Regions from separate parts of the Vibrio sp. PNB23_22_6 genome, predicted to be linked through region 2. Evidence: riboswitches for the same ligand, from Rfam matches in the RefSeq annotation. Region 2 holds a riboswitch; the other holds the start of a gene.
What was found. Region 2 has a riboswitch for lysine ahead of tet(35) (tetracycline efflux Na+/H+ antiporter family transporter Tet(35)). Riboswitches for the same ligand answer to the same signal wherever they lie in the genome.

Region 1 (8,195 bases), on a different contig from region 2:
AACTGTCAGCCAGATGGTAGACAAAGTGTTAGCGTTGCCGGAAGGCAGTAAGATGATGCTACTTGCTCCCATCGTGAAAGAGCGTAAAGGTGAGCACGTTAAAACCTTGGAGAATCTTGCTGCTCAGGGCTTTATTCGCGCACGCATCGATGGTGAAACTTGCGACCTTTCTGATCCACCGCCGCTAGAGTTGCACAAGAAGCACACCATCGAAGTGGTTGTCGACCGCTTTAAAGTACGCCCAGATTTGCAGCAACGCTTAGCTGAATCATTCGAAACCACACTGGAGCTTTCTGGTGGTATTGCTGTCGTTGCACCAATGGATGGTGACGGTGAAGAGGTGATCTTCTCTGCCAACTTTGCTTGTCCAATTTGTGGCTACAGCATGCAAGAGCTTGAGCCTCGCTTATTTTCGTTCAACAACCCTGCTGGTGCGTGTGGCACTTGTGATGGTTTAGGGGTACAACAGTACTTTGATCCAAGTCGAGTGATCCAAGATGACTCTTTGAGTTTAGCGCAAGGCGCGATCCGCGGCTGGGATCAAAAAAACTACTACTACTTCCAAATGCTGTCTTCTTTAGCGGATCATTACGGGTTTGATCTTCATGTGCCATTTAACTCACTACCGAAGAAAACCCAAGAAATCATTCTAAAAGGCTCAGGCCGCACTGACGTTGAATTCAAATACATCAACGATCGTGGTGATATTCGTGTTAAGCGTCATCCATTCGAAGGGATCTTAAATACGCTGGAACGTCGTTACCGAGATACGGAATCAAACTCCGTACGTGAAGAGTTGGCGAAATACATCTCAACTAAGTCTTGTTCAAGCTGTGGCGGTACACGCTTACGCCTCGAAGCCCGCAATGTATTCATTGCCGATACGACTCTGCCAGAGATTGTCGAGCTGAGCATTGCTGATTCCCTCGAGTTTTTCCATACGCTAAAACTGGAAGGACAACGCGCTCAAATTGCAGAGAAGGTCATGAAAGAGATCACTGACCGCTTACAGTTTCTTGTCAATGTTGGCCTGAATTATCTCAACCTCTCACGCAGCGCAGAAACACTGTCGGGTGGCGAAGCACAACGCATTCGCTTAGCAAGCCAAATCGGAGCGGGTCTTGTCGGTGTAATGTATGTTTTGGATGAGCCATCTATTGGCCTCCACCAGCGAGATAATGAACGTTTATTGAAAACCCTGACTCACCTACGAGACTTGGGGAATACCGTATTAGTCGTTGAGCACGATGAAGATGCGATTCGCTGTGCTGACCACGTGATTGATATTGGTCCAGGTGCCGGGGTTCATGGTGGCAATGTGGTTGCGGAAGGCACCATGGCTGAAATCATCGCTAACCCAAACTCACTGACTGGGCAATACCTCAGTGGCACTAAAGAGATTGCCGTACCAAAAGAACGTACGCCATGCGATCCCAAGAAAACCGTTGAGTTGGTTGGCGCAACTGGCAACAACCTAAAGAATGTCGACCTTTCGGTTCCTGTCGGCTTATTTAGCTGTATTACCGGAGTATCTGGCTCAGGTAAGTCCACGTTAATCAACGATACATTCTTTAAAATTGCTCATACCCAGTTGAATGGTGCAACAACCGCGCATCCTTCACCATATAAATCCATCAAGGGTCTAGAGCACTTCGATAAGGTTATCGATATCGACCAAAGCCCTATTGGTCGAACACCGCGTTCAAACCCTGCGACTTACACGGGGATCTTTACCCCAATCCGTGAACTGTTTGCTGGTACGCAAGAGTCACGCTCCCGTGGTTACAAGCCAGGCCGTTTTAGCTTTAACGTCCGTGGTGGTCGTTGCGAAGCCTGTCAAGGTGATGGGGTTATTAAAGTAGAAATGCACTTCCTGCCCGATGTGTATGTGCCATGTGATGTATGTAAGGGCAAGCGTTATAACCGTGAAACGTTGGAAGTTCGCTATAAAGGCAAAGCGATCGATGAAGTACTAGAGATGACTGTAGAAGATGCCCGTACTTTCTTCGACCCTGTGCCAGCGATTGCCCGTAAACTGCAAACACTGATGGATGTGGGCTTGTCTTATATTCGCCTAGGTCAAGCGGCAACCACGCTTTCTGGTGGTGAAGCTCAGCGTGTGAAACTGGCTCGAGAACTGTCTAAGCGTGATACAGGTAAAACCTTGTACATTTTAGATGAGCCGACAACCGGTCTGCACTTCCACGATATCCAGCAGCTACTAACTGTACTACACCGTTTGCGCGACCATGGAAATACCGTTGTCGTCATTGAACACAACCTCGATGTGATTAAAACCGCTGACTGGATCATCGACTTAGGGCCAGAAGGTGGACAAGGTGGCGGAGAGATAATTGCTCAAGGCACACCGGAATATGTGTCTCAGATCGAAGGTTCGCACACTGCTCGCTTCCTTAAGCCTATGTTGAAATAGAAAAAACAGGTAAAGTACAAAGACCAGCCATTGCTGGTCTTTTTTTTCATTTAAAACAATGCAATCTCTATGGCTACTATACATGTAAGTGGAACCAAACTTTCACCTGAAAAAGTTCTCGTTCCCCTCAATCGCAAGTTCCTTATGGTATTGGCAGCACTGTTTTTGCTGGCGATGCATTTCTTTATGCCTAACCCTGGGGGCTCTGGGTTAGCACTCTCATTTAATGCGACGACGTGGATTGCATTCAGTTTTGCTTTAGGTATCGGCTTGTATCAATTCGCTACAAATCGTGAGTTACGCTACTCCAAATTAACCATTGGATTGTTCATTAGTTGCATCATCATAACGCTGCCAGTGTTCTATCCTAATGCGAACAGTATATTGGCCGCCAGCAAACTGATAGGGCTTTGGAGCGGCATGCTATTTTTTATTGTGCTGCAACAATTCCACTTCAGTAACAAGCACCGTCAACGCCTACTGTGGTTTATTGTTCTCGCTGTCGTTATAGAGAGCATCTTTGGTTTAACACAATACTTGTACCTTAAACCGGGGAATATATTTGGTTACAACACAGAGGCCAACCGTCCTTATGGTATCTTTCAACAGCCCAATGTGATGGCGAGTTTCCTTGCCACCGGGCTGGTGATAGCCAGCTACCTACTTGCTCGCCAGCCATACAAGTATTCACGTAAGTTGAGTGATATTTATCTACTCTACACCGTCCCAATTTTTACTATCCCTCTGATTGTGGTACTTGCCTCTCGCACTGGCTGGCTGGCTTCGATCATCGCTATTTTGCTAGTTATTCCATACATGTACCGCTATGCCACTCAAGGGCGTTTTTTACGTTGGCTAGCCGCTTTACTCACCGGGCTCGCCCTTGCAGTCTTCATTATGCATATCGCCTTTCCAAGTGGAGGGGGCTTAGCAAATGAAAAAGTAAACATGGAATCGCCTCGTACTTATACCTTCCCGCAAGCCTTAGATATGGTGATTGAGAAACCATTTACCGGATATGGTTATGGGAAGTTTGAATCTGAATACATACTGTATACGGCTCGGCAGCACGCATTGAATGAGCAATACCCTCCAGGCCTCCCCTCAATGGACCATCCACACAATGAACTGTTTTATTGGGGCGTTGAAGGCGGTTTACTGCCTATTCTTGGCATCTTTTTGGCGATGTCTTTAGTGCTACACCGAATTTATCAGGCGAATCGAGGCACACGTCTGGCACTGCTAGCACTATTCATTCCCATTGTTTTGCATTCACAACTCGAGTACCCGTTCTATCACTCTCTTGTGCACTGGCTGATCTTTATCATTTTGCTTTATTGGGTGGATCAACGAGTCTCACGTTACCGTCAAATAGGCTTTAGTCGCATAACCAAAAGTTTGCTGCGCATTTGTAGTCTATTGTTCCCTATCGTGGTCACTTTCTATATGGTGAGTGCTCTACACACAAACTACGTACTCACCAAGTTTGAAACCACGCGTCCAACCAATCCAGACATTCTCAATCAGGTCTCTAATCCCGTGGTATGGAAAGATCGCTTTGATTGGGATGTGTACAGTACCTTCCTAAATATTGGCTTATATAAGCAAGACCCAACGTTGATTCAGCCATACATTGATTGGTCATTAGAGATCATTAAAGACAAACCACGCCCAGCGTTCTACAACAACCTGATACGAGCGTATCAAGGGCTGGATGAGACAAGTAAGGCAGAGCAAATTCGTGCAGAAGCACAATTCTTATTCCCTAACATTGATTTCAGTGATGTGAATTATCAACCGCCTTATCAGGCTCTTTCAGCCTCACCAACGCCAGCCCCAAGCGCTAAGCAATAAATAAAAAAAGCGAAGGGATAACCTTCGCTTTTCTTTATCCTATGACCAAATCCGTTATTCGATCAACGACTCTTCTAAAGCTCGTAAACACAAGGCGACATTTTCAGGTCGAGCACCATAACCCATCAGACCAATGCGCCATGCTTTGCCAGCCAGTGAGCCAAGACCTGCGCCAATCTCTAGATTATAGATTTCAAGTAAGTGATTACGCACTTTTGCTTCATCAATCCCTTCGGGGACATAAATCGCATTAAGTTGCGGTAGGCGATACGCTTCTTCTACCACAAATTCAAAACCTAGCTTTTGCAAACCAGCTTTGAGCTTCTCATGCATTAACTGGTGACGCGCCCACGCATTTTCTAAACCTTCATTCTTAAGGATCAGTAGAGCTTCATGCAGCGCATACAAACTGTTCACCGGCGCTGTGTGGTGATAGCTGCGTTTGCCTTCTCCACTCCAGTAACCTAATACTAGGCTTTGATCCAAGAACCAGCTTTGAACCGGTGTCGTTCTGGATTGAATCTTCTCTATGGCTGCAGGAGAAAGCGTCACTGGCGATAAGCCAGGAACACAGGACAAGCATTTTTGGCTTCCAGAATACACCGCATCTAACTGCCACTCGTCGACTTTTAGAGGCACACCACCAAGCGAAGTCACGGCATCGACGATCGATAGCAAACCGTATTGCTTCGCAAGCTTACCCAAGACTTGAGCGTCACTTACCGCGCCCGTCGATGTTTCTGCATGAACAAAAGCAAGAATCTTAGCATCAGAGTGCTCCTTTAACGCTTCTTCAACTTTATCGACCGATACAGGCGTTCCCCACTCATCATCGACGACAACGGCCTCACCACCAGCACGAACCACGTTTTCACGCATGCGCTCACCGAAAACACCATTACGGCAGACGATGACTTTGTCACCCTTTTCAATCAGGTTGACGAAACACGTTTCCATGCCCGCACTGCCCGGAGCTGAGACAGCGATAGTGAATTCATTTTCTGTTTGGAAAGCGTATTTAAGCAACTGTTTTAGCTCATCCATCATGGCAATGAAAAGGGGATCTAGGTGACCAACGGTTGGACGGCTAAGCGCCTGTAAAACCTGAGGTGAAATATCAGAGGGACCAGGTCCCATCAAAATACGGTGTGGGGGGATAAAGCTTTGGATCGGCATGTCAGCTCCTTGATTGCAGTCTTTCATCCTGAGCGTTATAAAAGTTCTATTCAAAGGCTGGCTCAGGTATCGAAGTTTTCACCCTAATAGATTTTTCCTCTATCGGCAATTAACCCTAAGTATAGAGGTCAAACCACTGTCACAAATTCGTTAATAAAAACTTTCATAATGGTTGAGATATTGGTTGACAATGTGACAACAAAACCGTTCAATGTTTAAGCTTTATGCAGAAGAGGAGCACTGCCCAGGCAGGTGATTTGTGGAGCCGCAATTCCAATACCAATCACTCAGGGGGAGCAGTGCCGAGGTAAGTCAAAGTTGCAGGATTTGACTTGTCGGTTGACTTGGGTTGAGTCCCATCAACTGTCATCAGTGCCGTATGATGAAGAGCTTCTGAGGGTAAATTTTCAAATTACATTCTAACTACCTCTCTATTTGCTCTGTTCCTTTCCTCACCAAACATTGGATGTATTAGACAACCAATTAATTGTTGTTATTTTTCAGGAAGTCGTGGGAGAACGCAGTGAGCGCATTTAACGTAGCAAAATTCGGTGGAACCAGTGTTGCCAACTTTGAGGCAATGAGCCGTTGCTCCACTATCATAGAAAACAACCCAAATACTCGCCTTGTCGTCAGCAGCGCTTGCTCAGGTGTCACTAATCTATTAGTTGAACTCGCAAATGGTGTTCAAGACCAAGAACATCGTGCGGAAGTACTACAGAAACTAGCAAACATTCACGAATCGATTCTGTCGCAACTTGAAGACGCAACCGAAGCGGCAGCTGAGGTTTATTCGATTCTTGATACCGTCACAAGCTTGGCAGAGGCCACTTCTATCCAAGCAAACACCAAACTGACCGATCATTTGGTCGCTTGTGGCGAATTAATGTCGACTCACATTCTTGCGCAGTTAATGCGTGAGCGTGGTATTAACACCATCCGTTTTGATATTCGCGACGTGTTAAAAACCGATGCTACCTTTGGTCGTGCTGAACCAAATGTCGAAACCATTTCACAACTCGCACAAGAAAAGTTGGTTCCACTATGCCAAGAGTATGTTGTTATCACTCAGGGCTTCATCGGCTCAGATGAAGAAGGTAACACGACAACGCTTGGTCGTGGCGGCAGTGACTACAGCGCAGCATTGATTGCAGAAGGGGTGAAAGCAGCAGGTCTAGAGATTTGGACCGACGTTCCGGGCATCTACACCACAGACCCACGTATCGCCTCAAAAGCAGCGCCAATCCCAGAGATCAGCTTTAGTGAAGCATCAGAGATGGCAAACTTCGGCGCAAAAATCCTGCACCCTTCAACACTGGTTCCGGCACTTCGTCACGACATCCCAGTATTCGTAGGCTCTTCTAAAGAGCCAGAAAAAGGCGGTACATGGATCCGTCATCAAGTGGAAAGCTCACCTTTATTCCGTGCACTTGCTCTGCGCTGTAACCAAACCATGGTGACACTGCGCAGCGCAAACATGTTCCACGCCTACGGCTTCTTAGCGAAGGTATTTGAGATCCTAGCGAAACACAAAATATCTGTCGATCTGATCACCACATCTGAAATCAGTGTATCACTCACCCTTGATCAAACAGACACGTCAGGCGGTGCACCTCAATTACCACAAGCGGCACGCGAGGAACTTGAAGAACTATGTAAAGTAGAAGTGGAACACGACCTATGTCTTGTCGCTCTGATTGGTAACAATATGAGTGAAAGCAAAGGCTACGCGAAGCAAGTGTTTGGCACGTTAGAAGACTTCAACCTACGTATGATCTGTTACGGAGCAAGCCCACATAACCTGTGCTTCCTTGTCCACGAGTCAGTATCACGTCAAGCGATCCAAAAACTGCATACAGAGCTGTTTGAACAGTAAGAACGCTTTAACTCAACGATAAAACTTTAATTCACCAAGAAACAACAAGAGCTACACATCGCAGCCCTTGTTGTTTCTATCTGAGTCGATTAACCGTTAATGTTAGGACCTAACCACTTTTCTGCTTCGATCCTATCCCAACCTTTTCGATCAGCGTAGCTTTGTAGCTGATCCTCTTGGATCTGAGCAATCGCAAAGTAACGAGAATCAGGGTGCGAGAAGTACCAACCCGATACGGACGCTCCTGGGTACATCGCGTAATTTGTTGTCAGTGACATACCAATGTTTTCTTCAACATTCATCAGTTCCCATAGCGGTCCTTTCTCAGTATGCTCAGGGCATGCCGGATAACCCGGAGCTGGTCGAATGCCTTGGTATTTTTCACGAATCAGTTCTTCATTCGACAGCTCTTCATCCGCAGCGTAACCCCAAATCTCTTTACGTACACGCTCATGTAGGTACTCTGCGAACGCTTCTGCAAGACGGTCCGCCACCGCTTGGATCATGATGGCATTGAAATCATCACCTTGCGCTTTGTATTCGTCAGCAAGTTCACGCTCACCAATACCGCCCGTTACTGCAAAGGCACCAATCCAATCATGCTTACCAGACTCTTTCGGTGCAATATAATCAGACAAACAATAGTTGAAGCCTTTTGGTTTCTCTGTCTGCTGACGTAAGTTATGCAGCACTTTAGCAACGTTGGTGCGTGACTCATCTGTGTAAACTTCAATATCATCGCCAACACTAGCCGCAGGAAACAGACCACACATACCTCGTGCTTTCAGTAACCCTTCACGCTCAACGCGATCAAGCAACTCATTTGCATCTTTGTACAGACGCAGTGCTTCTTCG
Region 2 (8,195 bases):
ACCAAAAAAGTGGCTAATCATGAAACTACATAAGAGTCGAACCAAAATAATTACGCAAAACATTGATGCCAATCCATTCACCTTGATTGGAAATAGTGCCTGTATCAACGAGCTAAGTAATATATTAAGGAAGTATGCGCAGTGTGATGCAGAGGTTCTTATCCAAGGTGAGACCGGTGTGGGTAAAGGGCTGTGCGCGAGAATCATCCACCAACTATCAAGTCGACGCTCATCACCTTTTGTGGAGGTAAACTGTGGGTGATACCCAGCGGTCTTATCGCCTCGGAGCTATTTGGGCACGAGAAAGGGGCATTTACAGGTGCCATATCAGAACATGTTGGGTATATTCAAAAGGCGCACAAGGGAACGCTATTTTTAGATGAGATGGAGACATGCCTCCTCAACTTCAAATTCATCTTCTGCACTTTCTTGAGAATAAACTGATCCACAAAGTGGGAGCTGATAAGAATATCCATGTGGATTGCCGAGTGATAGTCGCGAGTCACGTAGACCTGAAAAATGAGGTGGTTCAAGGCCAATTTCGAGAAGACCTATTTTATAGGCTCAATATTTTACCGCTAACAATTCCACCGTTAAGAGAACGCGGCAACGACATTCTGATCTTAGCCGAGTATTTTTTGAAAGACCTATCAAAAGGACAGATCAACAACATGTCCAATGAAGTTAAAGCAAAACTACAAAAACACCGATGGCCTGGTAACGTACGCGAACTCCGTAACGTAATTCAAAGGGCAATCGTGATGTGCGAAGATAATACTCTCCTAGTCACAGACTTAGGACTAGACAGTTGCGAGCGGCAATTACTCCCCTCTGTAGAGCAAGTCGACCTCGAATATTTGCTCCATGTAATAGAGGAAAACAAACACAATATAAGTGCAGCTGCGCGGGATTTAGGGATATCCCGAACAACCTTGTATCGCTTAATCAAAAAATACAATCTCAACGTCTGATCCTTTTAAATCGAGTCTGATTGCTACTGTAATACCCATTCGTCCCGTTCGGATATTATGCATACCGACACGTTTAATGCGATACAAAAGGTGCTTTCAATGGGCTGCACGTATCACTTTCAACCTATCTTGATATTGCATAAAAAAACTCCGCCAATTGAGCGGAGTTTTTATTTTAGTTCGCTATATCAAACAATCTAAGCATTCTGACATGATGTCATTTTTGACTTAGACAGCCAGGATAAAATCACACAAACGATAACGAACGTGATCGATGCTGCAATGAAAGAAATTACGGTAGAAGCCGTCATACCAAGCGTAATAAAGCCTACACAGGCAACAAGAGCAACTGACAGAGCATAAGGTAACTGTGTCGCCACGTGATCAATGTGATTACAACGTGCACCTGTAGAAGACAGAATGGTCGTATCAGAAATTGGCGAACAATGGTCACCAAATACCGCACCAGCGAGTACCGAACTCAACATAGGTAGCATAAGTGCGATGTCAGTCGCGCCCGCCATGTCACCTGCGATAGGCAGCATGATGCCAAAGGTACCCCACGACGTACCTGTAGAGAAAGCCATTAGGCCTGACAGCAAGAACAAGATAACCGGTAGCCAATGAGGATCAATATTACCCTGTGCCATCGTTGACAAGTAAGATCCGGTATTCATATCGCTGATAACCAAGCCGATCGTCCAAGCGAAGATAAGGATGAGAATCGCGCCGAACATTGACTTAGCACCAATCCAAAGCGTACGAGTAATCTCAACCATTGGTAAGCCTTGTTTCAATACAGTAAATAGAGCGACTGCAAGACCAAGTAAACTACCGTAAATAAGAGACATACCTACATCAGTGTTCTCAAACGCACCTAACAGCGCAAATTGTTTTCCATCTGCTGCCAGCGCTTGACCACCGGTGTAAAGCATTGAAGCGATCGTCGCCACAATAAGTGTCACGATAGGAAGTACTAGGTCAGATACCTTACCTCTTTCACTTTCGTGAATATCTAGCTCTTCATTAAGATCGTGCGCTTCTTGAATATCGTTCTCTTTATCTTTATCAAAACCACGACCTTGAGACGCTGCAATTTCATGCTCACGCATTTTGCCGATATCTAGACCAAACCACGCCACTGCAAATACCATGAGCAGTGCAAATACAGCGTAAAAGTTCATTGGGATAAGACGAACGTACGCACCAAGTGCTGAGTACTCCGTTACGCCGTGCGATACTAAAATACCACCGATGATCGTGATGATATAAGCCCCCCAACTTGAAGCTGGCATGATCACACACATAGGTGCAGCCGTTGAGTCTAGGATGTACGCGAGTTTAGCGCGTGAAACATAGAAGCGGTCTGTAACTGGACGAGAGATCGCACCAACAGCGAGACTGTTAAAGTAATCGTCGACAAAAATGAATACGCCTAGAAAGGCAGCAAGAAGTTTAGAGCCACGTTTACTTTTTACTCGAGTTTGCGCCCATTCAGCGAAAGCGCGAGTACCACCAGACAGGGTCAACAACGCCGTTGTCATACCTAACAAGATTAGGAAGCCAACAATACTCATATTCCAAGTATTGATACCACCGTCCTCAATAAAAACAGAAGAAACTTGGGCACTGACGTAGCCAGCGGTAGAGCCGATAGACCAGTCGTTAAGTAGAACCGCACCAAGTACGATACCTACACCGAGAGAAACTAAAACGCGTCGAGTCAAAATTGCCAGCGTCAGTGCAACAACAGGCGGTAATAACGAAACGGGAGAATGTGCAAAATCTATTAAATTCATGATCTTCAAAAACCAAAGTTTGGCTAGAGACCTACTGCAGACAAAACACGTTGTATATGACACGTGCTCATGTTGAACTTAGCGACAGGGAAGCGAACACTTCACCCAACCCTACAGTAGCGCTCCATAGTTTAATGTAAATATACTATGGCAGTGTTGTTCCTTTCAGATACAACCCCAGCAAGCAGTTTTGATAGGCTACTTACTTCGGCAATCTTCGCCTTCCACTATTATTCATTGGCATCACCCCAATAATAGCTACTCTTCGAGACTGCACCTCTACGGCAATAACAGACAGTTAACCATCAATTACACAAATCGACAACAAATTATCTGCAATATTGCATCAGGTAACGTCCATTGTACTCATGAAGCCCTCCAATGCAACACATCAAACTAAATTTAGTGGATAAAAAGTTGTCGTAACCGTTTATAAATCAGGAACCAACAAAGGATCAATGTGCACTGCAAGCACTTCAAGGATGATAATTATGAAACTTGACTACTAACTTTCGTCTGAGTTGCTATGAAGTTAAGCCAAAAATAAAAAACCGATACCATCTAATTAGTTGCCTCCTCACCATCAAAAATATTAATGGTAATTTCAATTCAAGCGACAAATAGAGTATCTACAAACCTAAAAGCTTATCGTATCTATAACAAAAAATCGGACTTCAATCTGTATTAAGATAAGCTTTAGTCTATTTAATTTCTCATCTATAATGAAACGATTAAAAATTTCATCAAAATAATAAATTAATATTTGCACATATTGAAAAGATAAAGTTAAATATAAGAACTCTATGCTATATTTCCAGTTTGGCATTTAATTTATCATTTTGATAACGTATGTCGAACCTCTCAACCTATTAATAGGAATCGTTATGTCAGAGCTGACTAAAACACTTCTAAATATCCGTAGCCTTCGTGCATTTTCTCGTGAGCTGACTCTAGAACAATTGGAAGAAGCTCTAGATAAACTCACTATCGTTGTCCAAGAGCGTCAAGAAGCTGAAGAAGCTGACCGCGCAGCACAAGCTGAGCAAGAAGCAAAAATGGCAGCTATCGCAGAGCAAATCGCGAAAGACGGTATCGATGTTGAAGCACTTATTAGTGCACTAGCGGGTGAGACTAAAACTAAGATGAAAGCTAAGCGTGCTCCACGCCCAGCTAAGTACAAATACACCGATACTAACGGTGAAGAGAAAACTTGGACAGGCCAAGGCCGTACGCCTTCTGCAATTCAAGAGCTACTTGATGCCGGCAAATCTCTAGACGACTTCTTAATCTAACTCAACCTTATTTAGGGCGGGTCAAGTGAATGTTTAAAGGCTTCAAATGGAAGCCTTTTTGTTTGCTTATCACTATAAGCAGATAAAAAAATGGCGCATTCAACATGCGCCATTTTTTTTGATATATGAAGTTCTCACTCTAGGAATCGAATTAACGCTCCCAGTATGCTTCTTCTAAACTATCTTCACGCTCAGGCAAACCACGAGATAGACGTGGGGAATGCTGTACTAACACTTCATAACTTGCACGATTCGCGTATTTACATACTTGAGAGAATGAAGAATAAGTTAAATACTCATTACTGTGCTTGCTTGAGTTAGGCACATTTTCTTTATGATACTTATTTGCAGCCATATCATGCAAAACTGCGGACAGTGCCGCATCACCTGCACCATTGGTATTCTTAATTTTCTCTGGACCACCCATGTAAGGCGAAATGTGTGAATAAACTTTAATTGCATTCTCACACGATTCTTTCTTCGCTGGTCGACTAAATTCGTAACGATTGAACTCTGCGATAGAACCTGGAAGAAGTGGCAGTGAAGTTTCGCGCTTTGCACTATCTTCGGTGTAGCCTGCCATGAACAAGCCAACAGGGCCAGCGGTACAAAGTACCATGTCAGCCCAATCTAACGTCTTGTCAGATGCCGCTAGAGGATCAGACTCACCCGTTAGCGCTTCAGCTTCGTCTTCATTCATCGCGACAACAGAAACATGGTCACGAATAAATGCTTGCCAAAAAATCGGATCATCTTGAATTACAAACTTAGTTCCAAGCGTTAACACCACTGGTACATCGTATTTCTTCGCGTATTCAATCGCACGCATGGTTGCTTCCGGCATTGGATCGCCTTCTTTACAACGAACGAGATACGCCGTCAGGACAAGCGCTGATGCACTTTTGAAGATTTTCTCTGGGATGTTATCTGGATGAAGTTGGTTCATTTGACCTTCGCTGATTGCGAAAGTACGTTCACCGTCTTCAGTAATCAGAGCAAAACAACGACCGATTGCCCCTTGTACCCCTTGTAGATAGTTCAGATCCATACGGCTAGAGGTGTTACATAAGTAACGGTAACCATAGCTGCCGATCTTAATGTCCTGGCTCATTACGCCTAGAAGAGTCGAACGGTCATCCGCAAGCACAGAGTAATTATGTAGTGTGTTGCCAATTGTGCCACCCGCATACTCATTAGTAATGAGGTTCTCTTCTTTTAGCTGTTGGTATAGCGCTTCCGCGGTTGCGTCATCAATAACCAACGAGTGTCCTTTACTCAAACCGTACTTTTCAATCACATCCGTTGTAACTTTAGCTTCAATATCAACCAGAGTCTGATCAATACCGATGATGTGGGTGCGCGTCATCTTCTTGCTTTCTTGTGCTTGGCTCACCAATGGATCACGAGCATGAACAGGAAAATAGTGCTTCGATTTGCGTTGTCCAGGAAATTTCATATTGTTAGTCTGAGTAAGGGGATGAAAAGGAGAACGGATTCTATACCGCTAACAATAAAGCAGCAATAAAAGCAATTATAGCAAACGTTTGCCGCCTATTTTTTTCTTTCTTGAGCGCTATTCGCCTTCCATGAAACTCAGGTCAGGAAGCTGATTAAGATGCTCTGTGTAGCGCTTTAGATTAAATTCACCGTCGTTTTTCATCACGTCAAAAACTTCAATCGACATCGCACACGCCATCATCGCTATCGCGTCCTCCCGGGGCGTACCTGTCATCATTAAGCGCATTAGGGTTTCTTTTACTTTTATTGGGTTACCATCTTCTAGTTGATTTTCGATGATTTCGATCAACTCGCCTTCTTGCATAAACTGGTTTTCTTCGGTCATTTAACTTTTCCTCTTGGATTTTTGGCAACTATGCCATATATAGCACTTCTATACTCGTGAAATTGCGAATTGGTGATGCTGTAGCAGAAAAATGCAGCAAAACGAAGTGTGATTTCGATCTCGGATCTGTCACCGGTCTGTGGATTCTGTTAGAATCTGCGTCCCGTTTATTTAAGTGGTGTTTAGTAATGTCTGATAACAGCCAAAAGAAAGTCATCGTCGGAATGTCCGGCGGCGTTGATTCATCTGTTTCTGCGTATCTTCTGAAGCAACAAGGCTACCAAGTGGAAGGCCTGTTCATGAAGAACTGGGAAGAAGATGACAACGAAGAATATTGCACAGCAGCAGAAGATCTTGCCGATGCTCAAGCAGTATGTGACAAGCTGGGCATCCATCTACACACCATCAACTTTGCTGCAGAATACTGGGACAATGTATTTGAGTACTTCCTTGCTGAATACAAAGCAGGCCGTACACCAAACCCAGATATTCTTTGTAACAAAGAAATTAAATTTAAAGCATTCCTGGAGTTCGCTGATGAAGTTCTGGATGCCGATTACATCGCAATGGGTCACTACGTACGTCGTTCTTTCCCTGAGAACGGTGAAAAGCCTCAGATGCTACGTGGTCTAGACGGCAACAAAGACCAGAGCTACTTCCTGTACACACTAAGTCACGAGCAAGTTGCACGTAGCCTATTCCCTGTCGGTGATTTGGAAAAACCAGAAGTACGACGCATCGCAGAAGAGCAAGACCTGATCACAGCGAAAAAGAAAGACTCAACGGGTATTTGTTTCATCGGTGAGCGTAAGTTCACAGAGTTCCTTGGCAAATACCTTCCAGCGCAACCTGGTAATATTGAAACACCAGAAGGTGAAGTGATCGGTCAGCACCAAGGTTTGATGTACCACACGCTTGGTCAGCGTAAAGGGCTTCACATTGGTGGCCGTAAAGGCGGCGGTGGCAATGAAGACCCATGGTTCGTTGGCGAGAAGGATTTGAAACGTAACGTTTTGATTGCGGTACAAGGTAAAGATCACCCAATGCTGAAGTCAGAAGGTCTACTTGCATCACAACTTCACTGGGTAGATCGTGAGCCAATTCGCGATGTTATGAAGTGCACAGTGAAAACACGTTACCGTCAGGAAGATATTCCTTGTACAATCATCCCTATCGATGATGAGAACATTAAAGTGATCTTTGACGAGCCACAAGTTGCTGTCACTCCAGGTCAATCAGCTGTGTTCTACAAAGATGACGTGTGCCTAGGTGGCGGCATCATCGAGCAACGCATTAAATATTCTCAAGCTTAGGAGTCGCTACGTGGCGAATACACTTTATGACCGTACTATTGCTTTCGCTGGCATCTGCCAAGCAGTTGCATTGGTTCAACAAGTTGCGCGAGACGGACATTGTGATCAAGATGCCTTTGAAACGTCAATCAATGCCATATTAAATACGAGCCCGGCAAACACTGTCGGTGTATTCGGTCGTGAAGCCAACCTCAAACTAGGGCTCGAATGCTTGGTAAAAGGGATTGATAGCACGCCATCGGGAAGTGAAGTCACTCGCTATATTATCAGTCTCATGGCATTAGAGCGTAAGTTAACAGGTCGCAACGACGCCATGTCACAACTTGGCGACCGCATCCAGATGGCTCAGCGTCAAACGGAGCATTTTGACTTACTCGACGACCAGATGATCAGCAACCTAGCAAGCATTTACTTGGATGTGGTGAGCCCTATCGGCCCTCGCATTCAAGTAACTGGTACTCCATCCGTGCTGCAGCAAACCTCTAATCAGCACAAAGTCCGTGCGTTGTTGTTATCAGGTATTCGCAGTGCCGTACTTTGGCGCCAAGTGGGTGGCAAACGTCGCCACTTAATTTTCGGCCGTAAAAAGATGGTCGAGCAGGCTCAGATACTTCTTGCTCGAATGTAAGATGGTTCCGAATAAGCAGCAGCTCGCGATTATCGCGAGCTCACTTTTTTGACTAAAACAAATCTCGCGCAAACGATTGCGCAATATTCGTGACAATTGCCATAGTGTTTGGTATAAAGCTCACGAAATTTAGAAACCCAATTCAGGAGAACATCATGGAACTGTCAGCATTGACTGCTGTTTCACCAGTAGACGGCCGTTACGGAAGCAAGACCATTGCGTTACGCGAAATTTTCAGTGAATACGGTTTATTGAAGTACCGTACTATCGTTGAGATCCGCTGGCTTCAAAAGCTTGCTGCTACTGCTGAAATTGCAGAAGTGCCAGCGTTTAGCGCAGAAGCAAATCA

Region 1: linked by a shared signal. The riboswitch ahead of lysC (lysine-sensitive aspartokinase 3) and the one ahead of tet(35) (tetracycline efflux Na+/H+ antiporter family transporter Tet(35)) in region 2 are both predicted to bind lysine.

Annotation. Positions count from the first base shown of each region.
Region 1 covers NZ_JBNFXP010000019.1:73,735-81,929, forward strand. Annotated here, with positions in the region: gene uvrA (excinuclease ABC subunit UvrA) at 1-2,434, shown strand, start outside; gene ACVA54_RS14855 (PglL family O-oligosaccharyltransferase) at 2,504-4,288, shown strand; gene ACVA54_RS14860 (pyridoxal-phosphate-dependent aminotransferase family protein) at 4,343-5,464, opposite strand; lysine riboswitch at 5,687-5,865, shown strand; gene lysC (lysine-sensitive aspartokinase 3) at 5,988-7,340, shown strand; gene metH (methionine synthase) at 7,430-8,195, opposite strand, start outside.
Region 2 covers NZ_JBNFXP010000005.1:29,578-37,772, reverse strand. Annotated here, with positions in the region: partial or broken gene ACVA54_RS05810 (sigma 54-interacting transcriptional regulator) at 20-740, shown strand; gene ACVA54_RS05805 (helix-turn-helix domain-containing protein) at 762-971, shown strand; gene tet(35) (tetracycline efflux Na+/H+ antiporter family transporter Tet(35)) at 1,169-2,770, opposite strand; lysine riboswitch at 2,880-3,060, opposite strand; gene ACVA54_RS05795 (H-NS family histone-like protein) at 3,655-4,062, shown strand; gene ACVA54_RS05790 (inosine/guanosine kinase) at 4,214-5,518, opposite strand; gene ACVA54_RS05785 (hypothetical protein) at 5,636-5,905, opposite strand; gene mnmA (tRNA 2-thiouridine(34) synthase MnmA) at 6,094-7,218, shown strand; gene hflD (high frequency lysogenization protein HflD) at 7,229-7,846, shown strand; gene purB (adenylosuccinate lyase) at 8,002-8,195, shown strand, end outside.